Regions from separate parts of the Mesorhizobium sp. BE184 genome, predicted to be linked through region 1. Evidence: predicted binding sites of a transcription regulator. Region 1 holds the regulator's gene; the other holds the start of a gene.
What was found. The regulator LexA, encoded in region 1, represses DNA repair genes until DNA is damaged. The targets are predictions, from matches to a motif close to TGTTCNNNNTGTGTTCNG.
Positions count from the first base shown of each region.

Region 2: J2X35_RS02200 (sel1 repeat family protein) is a predicted target of LexA. The motif match lies at 2,073-2,090, and genes of this name have one in related genera.

Region 1 is NZ_JAVDVU010000001.1:1,349,723-1,354,722, forward strand. Features, by position in the region: gene trpC (indole-3-glycerol phosphate synthase TrpC) at 1-436, shown strand, start outside; gene moaC (cyclic pyranopterin monophosphate synthase MoaC) at 438-935, shown strand; gene glp (gephyrin-like molybdotransferase Glp) at 935-2,140, shown strand; gene lexA (transcriptional repressor LexA) at 2,281-3,003, shown strand; gene J2X35_RS06660 (ComEC/Rec2 family competence protein) at 3,084-5,000, opposite strand, start outside.
Region 2 is NZ_JAVDVU010000001.1:467,807-472,806, forward strand. Features, by position in the region: gene J2X35_RS02180 (AMP nucleosidase) at 1-793, opposite strand, end outside; gene J2X35_RS02185 (hypothetical protein) at 869-1,063, opposite strand; gene J2X35_RS02190 (hypothetical protein) at 1,096-1,251, opposite strand; gene J2X35_RS02195 (DUF2147 domain-containing protein) at 1,432-1,767, opposite strand; gene J2X35_RS02200 (sel1 repeat family protein) at 2,214-2,480, shown strand; gene J2X35_RS02205 (YitT family protein) at 2,718-3,338, opposite strand; gene J2X35_RS02210 (acetyl/propionyl/methylcrotonyl-CoA carboxylase subunit alpha) at 3,335-5,000, opposite strand, start outside.

The DNA of each region.
Region 1 (5,000 bases):
CCCCTATCAGGTCCATGAGGCGCGGGCCTGGGGCGCCGACGCCGTCCTCATCATCATGGCCAGCGTCGATGACGCGATGGCGGCCGAACTTGAGGATACGGCGTTTTCGCTCGGGATGGACGTTCTCATCGAAGTGCATGACGAAGCCGAGACCGAGCGGGCGCTTCGGCTGAAATCAAGGCTGATCGGCATCAACAATCGCGACCTGCGCACCTTCGAGACGACGTTGCAGACCTCCGAACGGCTCGCCTCGATGATCCCGAACGATCGCCTGCTGGTGTCCGAAAGCGGCATCTTCACCAATGAAGATTGCCGCAGGCTGCAGAAAAGCGGGATCGATACCTTCCTGGTCGGCGAAAGCCTGATGCGGCAGCCCGACGTGACGCAAGCGACGCGCGCGCTGCTCAGCCTCGACATCGCCGCGGCGCAGGCCTGAGATGGCCGGCGATTCGCTGCCCGTCCCAGGCCTCACCCATATCGGCGCCACCGGCGAAGCCAACATGGTCGATGTCGGCGGCAAGGCCGAGACTGTTCGCTTCGCGGTGGCCGAAGGGTTCGTCTCCATGCAGCCGGAAACGCTGCGCATGATCCTCGACGGCAATGCCAGGAAGGGCGACGTGCTGGGCACCGCGCGCATCGCCGGTATCATGGCCGCCAAGAAGACGCATGAGCTGATCCCGCTCTGCCACCCGCTTCTGCTGACCAAGGTGTCGGTGGAGATCGAGCCCGACGAAAGCTTGCCGGGCTTGCGCGTGACGGCGCAAGCCCGCGTAACCGGCAAGACAGGCGTGGAAATGGAAGCGCTGACGGCAGCCTCCGTCGCCTGCCTGACCATCTACGACATGGCCAAGGCCGTAGACCGGGCCATGGTCATATCCGGCATTCGGCTGAAGCTGAAAAGCGGCGGAAAATCAGGCGATTACGAGGCGGCGTGATGGCGCTTGTTCCAGTCGCCGAAGCACTGCAGCGCCTGCTGGACGGCGTTGAGCCCTTGCCCGCCGAGAACGTCGCGCTGCACGAGGCTTTCGAGCGTGTCCTTGCACAGCCTCTGGTCGCCCGGCGTACCCAGCCGCCCTTCCACGCTTCCGCCATGGACGGCTACGCGGTCAAGGCGGCCGATGTGTCGACCGCGCCCGCCCAGCTCACCGTGATCGGCGCCGCGCCGGCTGGCCAGGGATTTGCCGGTACTGTGGAGCGCGGCCAGACAGTGCGTGTCTTCACCGGCGCACCGCTGCCGGCGGGTGCCGACACGGTCGTCATCCAGGAAAACGTCCGCGCCACCGGCAACGGCGTCATTGAGGTGCTGGAACCGGCCAGCCCTGGCCGCAATGTGCGAAAGGCCGGCCTCGATTTTGCCGACGGCGACGTCGTCCTTGAAAAAGGCCGGCTGCTCGATCCCGCGGCCCTTTCGCTGGCGGCTTCGGCAAACTATCCGCGAGTCCCCGTCATCGGCCAGCCGCTCGTCGCCATCATCGCCACCGGCGACGAATTGATGCTGCCGGGCGCTGAACTCGGGCCAGACCAGATCATCTCGTCCAATGCCTATGGCGTCGCCGCCGCGGCCCGCTCGGTTGGCGCGCAAGCCATTGATCTCGGCATCGCCAAGGACAGCAAGGACGCCATCGCAGCCCTGGTGCGCAAGGCGGTGGCGGCTGGCGCAAACGTCATCGTCACGCTCGGCGGCGCTTCCGTCGGCGATCACGATCTCGTCCACGACGTGCTCACCGGCGAGGGCATGACGCTGGATTTCTGGAAGATCGCCATGCGTCCCGGCAAACCGCTGATGTTCGGGCGCATGGGGCCCATCCGCTGCGTTGGCTTGCCTGGCAACCCGGTGGCGAGCCTCGTTTGTACGCAGCTGTTCCTCAAGCCGCTGCTGGCCCGCCTTGGCGGGCGGCAATTCGTGCAAGACATCCGCGAGGCACAGCTTGCCGCCCCGATGGCCGAAAACGACCAGCGCCAGGATTATGTGCGCGCCGTCGTCCACGATGGAGCAAGCAGCCTAACGGCGACGCCTTTCAGCGTGCAGGATTCGTCCATGCTGCGCATGATGGCCGACGCCAACGGCCTGATCGTGCGCGAGCCTTTCGCCCCCGCCGCCGCAGCCGGGGACCCGTGCAAGGTGCTGATGCTGCGCTGACGCCCGCGTGGCGGCGGGCTTGCTGAACAAAACGTCAACACATTCATTAAACTTTAAACGGTTGCGGAACACAACTGGAACAGATAGTGTTTGTTCTGGGTTTGTTTTTTCGATTCTGTTCGACACCCTTGGGGGCCGCAATGCTGACGCGCAAGCAACATGAACTGCTTCTTTTCATCCATGAAAGGCTGAAGGAAAGCGGCATTCCCCCTTCCTTCGACGAGATGAAGGAGGCGCTGGATCTGGCTTCGAAGTCGGGCATCCACAGGCTCATCACGGCGCTGGAAGAGCGCGGCTTCATCCGCCGGCTGCCGAACCGCGCCCGCGCCCTGGAAGTGCTTCGCCTGCCGGATTCGATCGCGCCAGGTCTCAACGCCGCGCGGAAATTCTCGCCCGGAATTATCCAGGGTGGCCTCGGCAGGCCGCAACCGAAGGAGCCGACCCGTCTGCAGGCCGCCGGCAACGACGACGATGCCGCCGCCGCCATTTCCATTCCCGTCATGGGCCGCATCGCCGCCGGCGTGCCGATCGACGCCATCCAGCACAAGACCCATTCGATTTCCGTGCCGCCGGACATGATTTCGGGCGGCGAGCACTACGCGCTCGAGGTCAAGGGCGATTCGATGATCGAGGCCGGCATTTTCGACGGCGACACGGTCATCATCCGCAACGCCAACACCGCCAGCCCCGGTGAGATCATCGTCGCCCTGGTGGACGACGAGGAGGCGACCCTCAAGCGCTTCCGCCGCAAGGGCGCATCCATCGCGCTGGAAGCGGCGAACCCCGCCTATGAAACCCGCATCTTCGGCCCCGACCGGGTCAAGGTGCAGGGTCGGCTGGTCGGGCTGATCAGGCGCTACTGATCCGGATCAGCGGCTTGGCTTGGCTTGGCTTGACGTATCGAATCCGACACGCGGCTTGGAGTTTGCCGCGCATGGTTGCGTCATTCATCTTCCGAATTTTGCTCGTCTTCCGCATTTCGTCTTTGACGGCTCGCGTCCTGGCGTGACCGGCGCTCGAACGGCGGCAGTCCCCTCGCCTCGCGCGAGAACTGCCGCTGCACGTGCCAGGGCCGGTAGTCGCCAACGATGGCGAACTGGATTTCCGCTGGCGCGGCGGCTGACTGCGGAGCGAAATACACGGCGGCGCTGCCCGATTGCGCAAGCTCCTGTCTGGTGATGACCGCAACCAGCGGGTCATGGCAGGGATCGGAAGCGGTTGCGTCGTCGATGACGATCAAGGCCGCGAATCCGCAGGCATTGCCGGCCGACCGTTCGTCCTTCACCCGCGCCACGATTGCCCCCGAGACGTGCCGCGCCACGCAACTGTCCGGTGTGCAGAGAAATGGCGTGCCGGGCGGGAGGTCGAGCGCGCCGGTTGTGACCAGCCTTGTTTCTTCGCCTTTGAGGGTTTCGGGCCCGATCACAGTTTCCGCATCAAGCGCGCGACGCCAGTTGTCGATGGTGAACTGGTTCGGCTTCGGCCGATTGACGGCGAGTTCGCCGCCGCCGATCGGCATGGCGATCAGATGCGCATCCTCCGCGACCAGGACGTCCGGCGTTCGCACGCTCGGCATGGCGAGTATGCCGCCAAGCGCGAACGGAATGGCCGCCAGGCGCAGCCGGGTCGTCGCCACGGTCGCGATCACCAGCGCGACGGTGACGAGCAGGACGGACTGGATGGACACCAGCCCGACCGCATCGACTGGCGACCGCACGGAAATCCAATCGGAGATGGCGATCATCGCCGTCAGCCCCTTTCCCACCACGTAGAGAAATGGCCCGTCGGCGCCGAACGGCATGGCGATGGCGGAGAGCACCGCGAAGGGCATCACCGCCAGCGAGACGATGGGCATCACGGCGAGGTTGGCGAACAGGCTGAGCGGCGACACGCGCTGGAAGTGCCACATGGCGAACAAGGCGGTGGCGCTGCCGGCGATGATCGTGGTCGCGGCGATGCCGACCCCGGCGCTGAAGAACCGGCCCGTGAGATCGGCGAGGAGTGAGCGCTCCGCCGGCGGGCCGCTTGCGCTTTTGGTCGCGCGGTAGTCCGACCACCACGCATAGGCGCCAACCAGCGCCGCGGTCGCTGCGAACGACATCTGGAAGCTCGGGCCGACCACCTCGTGCGGCGACACCAGGATGACGATGACCGCCGAGATGGCGAGGTTGCGCATGGTCAGCGCCGCGCGGTCGAACAGCACCGCCGTCAGCATCACCGCCAGCATGATGAAGCTGCGCTCGGCGGCGACAACGACGCCCGAAATGGAAAGGTACGCCGCGATCGAAAACAGCGCCGCCGCGGCGGCATATTTCTTCACCGGGCGTCGCGAAGAAAAGCCGGGAAACAGCGCGAAGGCGGCGCGCAGCATCACCATCACCGTGCCGGCGACCAGCGCCATGTGCAGCCCGGAAATCGAGATGATGTGGTAGATGCCGGTGCGCCGCATCGCCTCGTTGATCGGCTCGGGAATGCCGGCGCGCACGCCGACCATGAGGGCGGCGGCGATTTCGCCTTCCGGTCCGCCAATGGTGGCGCGGATGCGGCCTGCGATGGCGTCGCGGATATTCTGCACCGCCGTCGCCAGCCGCGCCTTGAGCGGCACCTCCTTGATTGGCTCCAGCTTGGGATTGCTGAGGAAAAAGCCGCTGCCGCCCAGGCCCTCGAAATAGCTTTCGAAGGAGAAGTCGTAGCCGCCCGGCCTCACCGGCCCGGTCGGCGGCAAAAGTCGCACGAAGCCGCTGACCTGCGATCCCGCCATTGTTCCGGCCGGGATGGCGCGGGCCGACAGCCGCACGCGCTCCGGTTGGTAACGCAGCTTCGGCCGCGCGGTCGAAATCACGTCCAGCGTCAGCCGCAC
Region 2 (5,000 bases), 880 kb from region 1:
CCTCGCTGGGATGCCGCTCGCCCGCCCTGGTGACGACATTGCCCGGTTCGACGAACTCCATATAGCCTTCGCCGCCATTGGCCATCTGCTCGCGCGCCAGCGCGCAGAACTCGTCGATATAGAACTGGTAGTTGGTGAACAGGACGAAGTTCTGAAAATGCCGCGGGCTGGTTGCCGTGTAGTGCGACAGGCGGTGGAGGGAATAGTCGATGCGCTGCGCGGTGAAAGGCGCCAGCGGGCGGGCCTCGCCCAACGCCACCTCGAACGTGCCGTTGGCGATCTGGTCGTCGGTGCCGTCGAGGTCCGGCACGTCGAACAGGTCGCGGATCGGCCGCTGGATGCGCTCGGCCGCCGCGCCGTCGACATGCGTGCCTTCGAGAAAAGCGAAATGCAGCGGGATCGGCGTTTCGGATTCCGACACGGTAACCGGGACGCCATGGTTGCGCATGATCAGCCGCAACTGCTCAAGCAGGTAGTTCTCGAACAGATCCGGACGCGTGATGGTGGTGGAGAAATGACCTGGCGTTGGCATGTGGCCATAGGCCTGGCGTGAATCGATCTGCGTGAACGAATTGGTTGTCACGCCGAGCGCCGGATAAAACGCCCGATAGCGCCGGTTGATGTCGCCGCCGGAGGCCAGTCCATCGAAGGAGTCGCGCAGGAATCCGGTATTGCGTTCGTAGAGCGTCTGCAACGCGGCGACCGCCTCGGCGGCATCGTCGAAGCTTTGCCGCTTGAACGGCTCCGGCATTGCGACGGTCTCGATAGCCTGCGGGTAGATTCGTTTTTCCATGGCTCAATATAGGCTGCGGCAGCGACGCTTGGGAGGGGGGCGGCGTCGAAACCTGTCAGCCGGCGGAAAGGGCGGTCAATCCCTCTGCAGGCTGACCAGCAGCACGAAGCCGGCGCCCTTCTTCTTCATGGCCGGAGCGTCGATCGTCGCACCTGTGTCGGCCCGCATCATCGGCACGGCAAGCACCGGCGCCGCCAGCACCATGAGGATCAGGGCCGTGCGCGGCAGCAGGCGCAGGATAATCCGGAGATTGGCGGCGAGGCGGTTCATGGCTTTGGTGCTTTCTCTTTTATCTTTGTCGCTCAGCGTTGGTTTTGGTTCATGCAGAAGGTGCAGTTTCGCGGGCTTGCCGTTTCCCAGTCGCGGGTCGGGCGGCTCGCTTCAGCCACAATGATGGCGAATCCCATGCCGAACAGCGTTGTCAGCAGGCAAACGATGGTAAAGCGGCGCGCAAGCATTGGGGTCTCTCCCTCGATGCTGGCGAGTATGCCCGGATGCGGCTGAACCCTCTCTGAGGTCGCCGTTCATCTGCGGTTCAAGATGATTGACGCCGTCTTGACGCCGGGCGGTTCGTGCCGGCAGGCACAAAAAAACGGGGCCTCGCGGCCCCGTCCCTTGTTTTATCTATCCGCCTGGCCTCAGAGCTTGTTCCAGGTCTGGCTCTTGCAGATCAGGCCGCCGAGCACGCAGCCGCTCATCTTGAGCGTGCTGCCGGTCAGCGTCGCCTTGCCCGAATAGGTTTTGTCGGTTGCCGGATCGGTGATGCTGCCGGTGTATTTGTTGCCGCCGGCCGCTTTCAGCCTGCCGATGTTCTTGCCTGCGTGCTTGCCGGTCTTCAGCGTGATCGAGCCGCCGCCGGTAATCGCAGCCGTCTCGCCGGACTGGGTCTTCCAATTACCGTCGATCGGGTCAGCCATGGCCGATCCCGCCATGATTAGGGTGGCCGCCAGGGCCATGCTCACTTTACGAAACATCTAGGTCCTCCCTGCGGGATGCCGGTTTGGCTGCTTCAGCCAGCCTCACCCCTTACGCAAACGTAAGCTAATTCAGGTTTCCGGGAAACGAAAGCGGTGCCGCTAGGGAAGATGCGCAATTTTGCGGTCGCTCCGCATCGGGTTTCCGCCTCTCGCGAGACAGGTTTTAAAGCGCTCGTCATTTTGCCAAGCGTTTCCGTGGTTAGCGAAGTCTTGAATTCGCAGGCGCGCATTTTCATCGATTTTTTTGCAAATCCCCGGTTCGCCGGGCTTTCTATCCTTAACGGTTTCTCACGTTTACTTCTTGTTTTAGCTTTGTTTTCTTCCAATTAAGCAAGCCATTTAACGACGGATTCAAGCCTCGCCGGCATTCTCGGAAGCATCGAAAGAGCAGCCCCACGGGACACGGGAAGGCGGCTCTCGGGAGCCAGACAGGGGATAAGAAAATGGCACGTTTTGAAATGCTCGAAGCCGGCGTCGGCGTTATCGGTGCGAACGCCCAGGCAGACATTCTCTTCGAACTCGGCATGATGTACGCCACCGGCCGCGACTGCGATACCGATCTCGTCGCCGCCCACAAATGGTTCAACATTGCCGCCATCAAGGGCTCGACGCGCGCCGCCGAGCTGCGCTCGGAGCTTTCGGCGACAATGTCCAAGGCGGAAGTGGCGCAGGCGCTGCGCGAAGCCCGCGAATGGATGACCATGCACTGACACCAGTTGCGCGTCTCAGGCGCAATCAGGGCAGGGCTTTGTAAGGCCCGCCCCAAGAACCAGAACGCGGCGGCCCGCTGGCGGGCTAGCCGCGCATAGAACAGGGAAGCGGGCAGACTGGGCACGGGGGCGCCCGGAGTGACCTTGCAGTGAAAGCCGCGACCGGTCGAGACAAGACCGGCGCGGCTTCCGCGTTTGGCGGCGACTGCCATTCGAAGCGCGGCTCGGGCCGGATAATCAGCTCATGCCGACATAGCGGCCCGGCCGATGGTTGATCGCCACCGTCATGTTGAGCGCGGCGGCGCCGATCACCGAAAGCAGCACCTGCCGCCAGTCCACGACGAAAAACGACACCGCCAGTATGGTCAGATCCACCGCGAGCGAGAAATAGCCGGCGCGGATGCCGTGATTGTCCTGCAGGTAGAGCGCCAGCACGTTGAAGCCGCCGAGACCGGCCCGGTGCCGGAAAAGGATCAGCAGGCCGGTGCCCATCAGCCCGCCGCCGACAATGGCGGCATAGACAGGATTGAGACTGGAGAAATCAACCAGGCCCGGCACGATCCGCGACAGCAGCGAAAAGAAGGCGACGGCGAGGAAGGTTCGGATGGTGAAGGGCCAGCCCATGCGCTTCACTGCCAGATACCAGAACGGCAGGTTTATGATGAAGAAGATCGGCCCGAAGGCGTAGCCGGTCGCATACTGGATGAGCAGCGCGATGCCTGCCGAACTGCCGGTCAGAAGCATGGCGTGTTGGTAGAGCACGAGGCCGAGAGAAACGAACACCGTGCCCCAGAAGATCGCCAGCGCGTCCTCGAGCCAGCTGTGCTTTTCGATGTTCGAGGGCTTCGTCGCGGTCACGGCTGTTCGGCCATGCGCACCAGAACGGTCCCGTCCATCACCTGGGCGCCCTCTGTGACGATCTCGGCAATGATGCCGTCATGCGGCGCGGTGATCGTGTGTTCCATCTTCATCGCCTCGAGGATGAGAAGCGGCTGGCCCTTGATAACGTCGTCGCCGCTGGCGGCCCGCACGATCTTGACGAGGCCGGGCATCGGCGCCCGTAGGAAATCGCCGGCTCCGCCAGCTTCGTCGGCCTTTGCCAGCGGATCTGGCACGGTGAACGTATAGCTGGTCGCGCCTGCGAATACGGTGACGTGTCCCGGCCAGCGGGTGAGGCGGGCATTCTGCGACAGACGGTGCGTCGTGCCATCGCCGATATCGACGGAACTGAGGCCATTTTCGAAGGACAGTGAGGCTGCGATCTCCTGCTCGCCGAATTTCAGCGCGATACGCCGCGGCGTGGCGTGGAAATGCGCGTAGCCGGCAAGCGACGACCACGGATCGTTCGAAGCAGTCTGCGGTTCGAAGCCGGACGCGGCCAGCGCTGCGGTCGCGACAATGCTTTCGCCGGGTGACGGGGCCGCCGTCAGCGTATCCTGCTTGCGGCCGATCAGGCCGGTATCGACATCGCCCGTCGCAAATTCAGGATCGGAAGCAAGCGCTGCGAGAAAGGCCGTGTTGACAGTCGAACCCGCAACTTCCGTTTGCGCCAGCGCCCTTTGCAGTCCTGCAAGCGCCGCCGCGCGATCCGGGCCATGAACGACCAGCTTGGCGATCATCGGATCGTAGAAGGGCGAGATGGCGTCGCCCTGGCGGACGCCAGTTTCGACGCGCAGGCCGCACCCGGACGGAGCGTTGGCGGGAAATTTAAGGTGATGCAGCGTGCCCGTTGCCGGCAGGAAGCCACGGCCGGCATCCTCGGCGTAAAGCCGCGCTTCGAAAGCGTGGCCTTCCAATTCGATTTCATCCTGGCTTTTCGGCAGCCTCTCGCCGGCGGCAACCCGCAACTGCCATTCGACCAGATCGATGCCGGTGATCATTTCCGTCACCGGATGTTCCACCTGCAGGCGTGTGTTCATTTCCATGAACCAGAAGCGGTCGGGCCGCAGCTCCTCCGAGGCATCGACGATGAACTCGATCGTGCCGGCGCCGGAATAGGCGATCGCCTTGGCAGCCTTCACCGCCGCGTTGGTCATGGCAGCCCGCATCTCGGCGTTCATGCCTGGGGCGGGGGCTTCCTCGATCACCTTCTGGTGGCGGCGCTGCGCCGAGCAGTCCCGTTCGAACAGATGTACGGCATTACCGAAATTATCGCCGAACACCTGCACTTCGATGTGGCGCGGCTTGTCGACATATTTCTCGACCAGCACGCTGTCGTCGCCGAACGCCGCCTTGGCCTCGCGCCGGGCGCCCGACAGCGCCTCGGCGAAGTCGTCGGGATCATCGACGCGGCGCATGCCCTTGCCGCCGCCGCCGGCGCGCGCCTTGATCAACACCGGATAGCCGATTTCGCGCGCCTTGGTGGCGAGCAGCACGATTTCCTGCGCTTCGCCATGATAGCCGGGCACCACCGGCACCCCGGCCTTTTCCATCAGCCGCTTGGCGGCGTCCTTCAGCCCCATCGCCCGGATCGACGCAGCGGACGGACCGATGAAGGTCAGCCCGGCCGCGACGACCTGA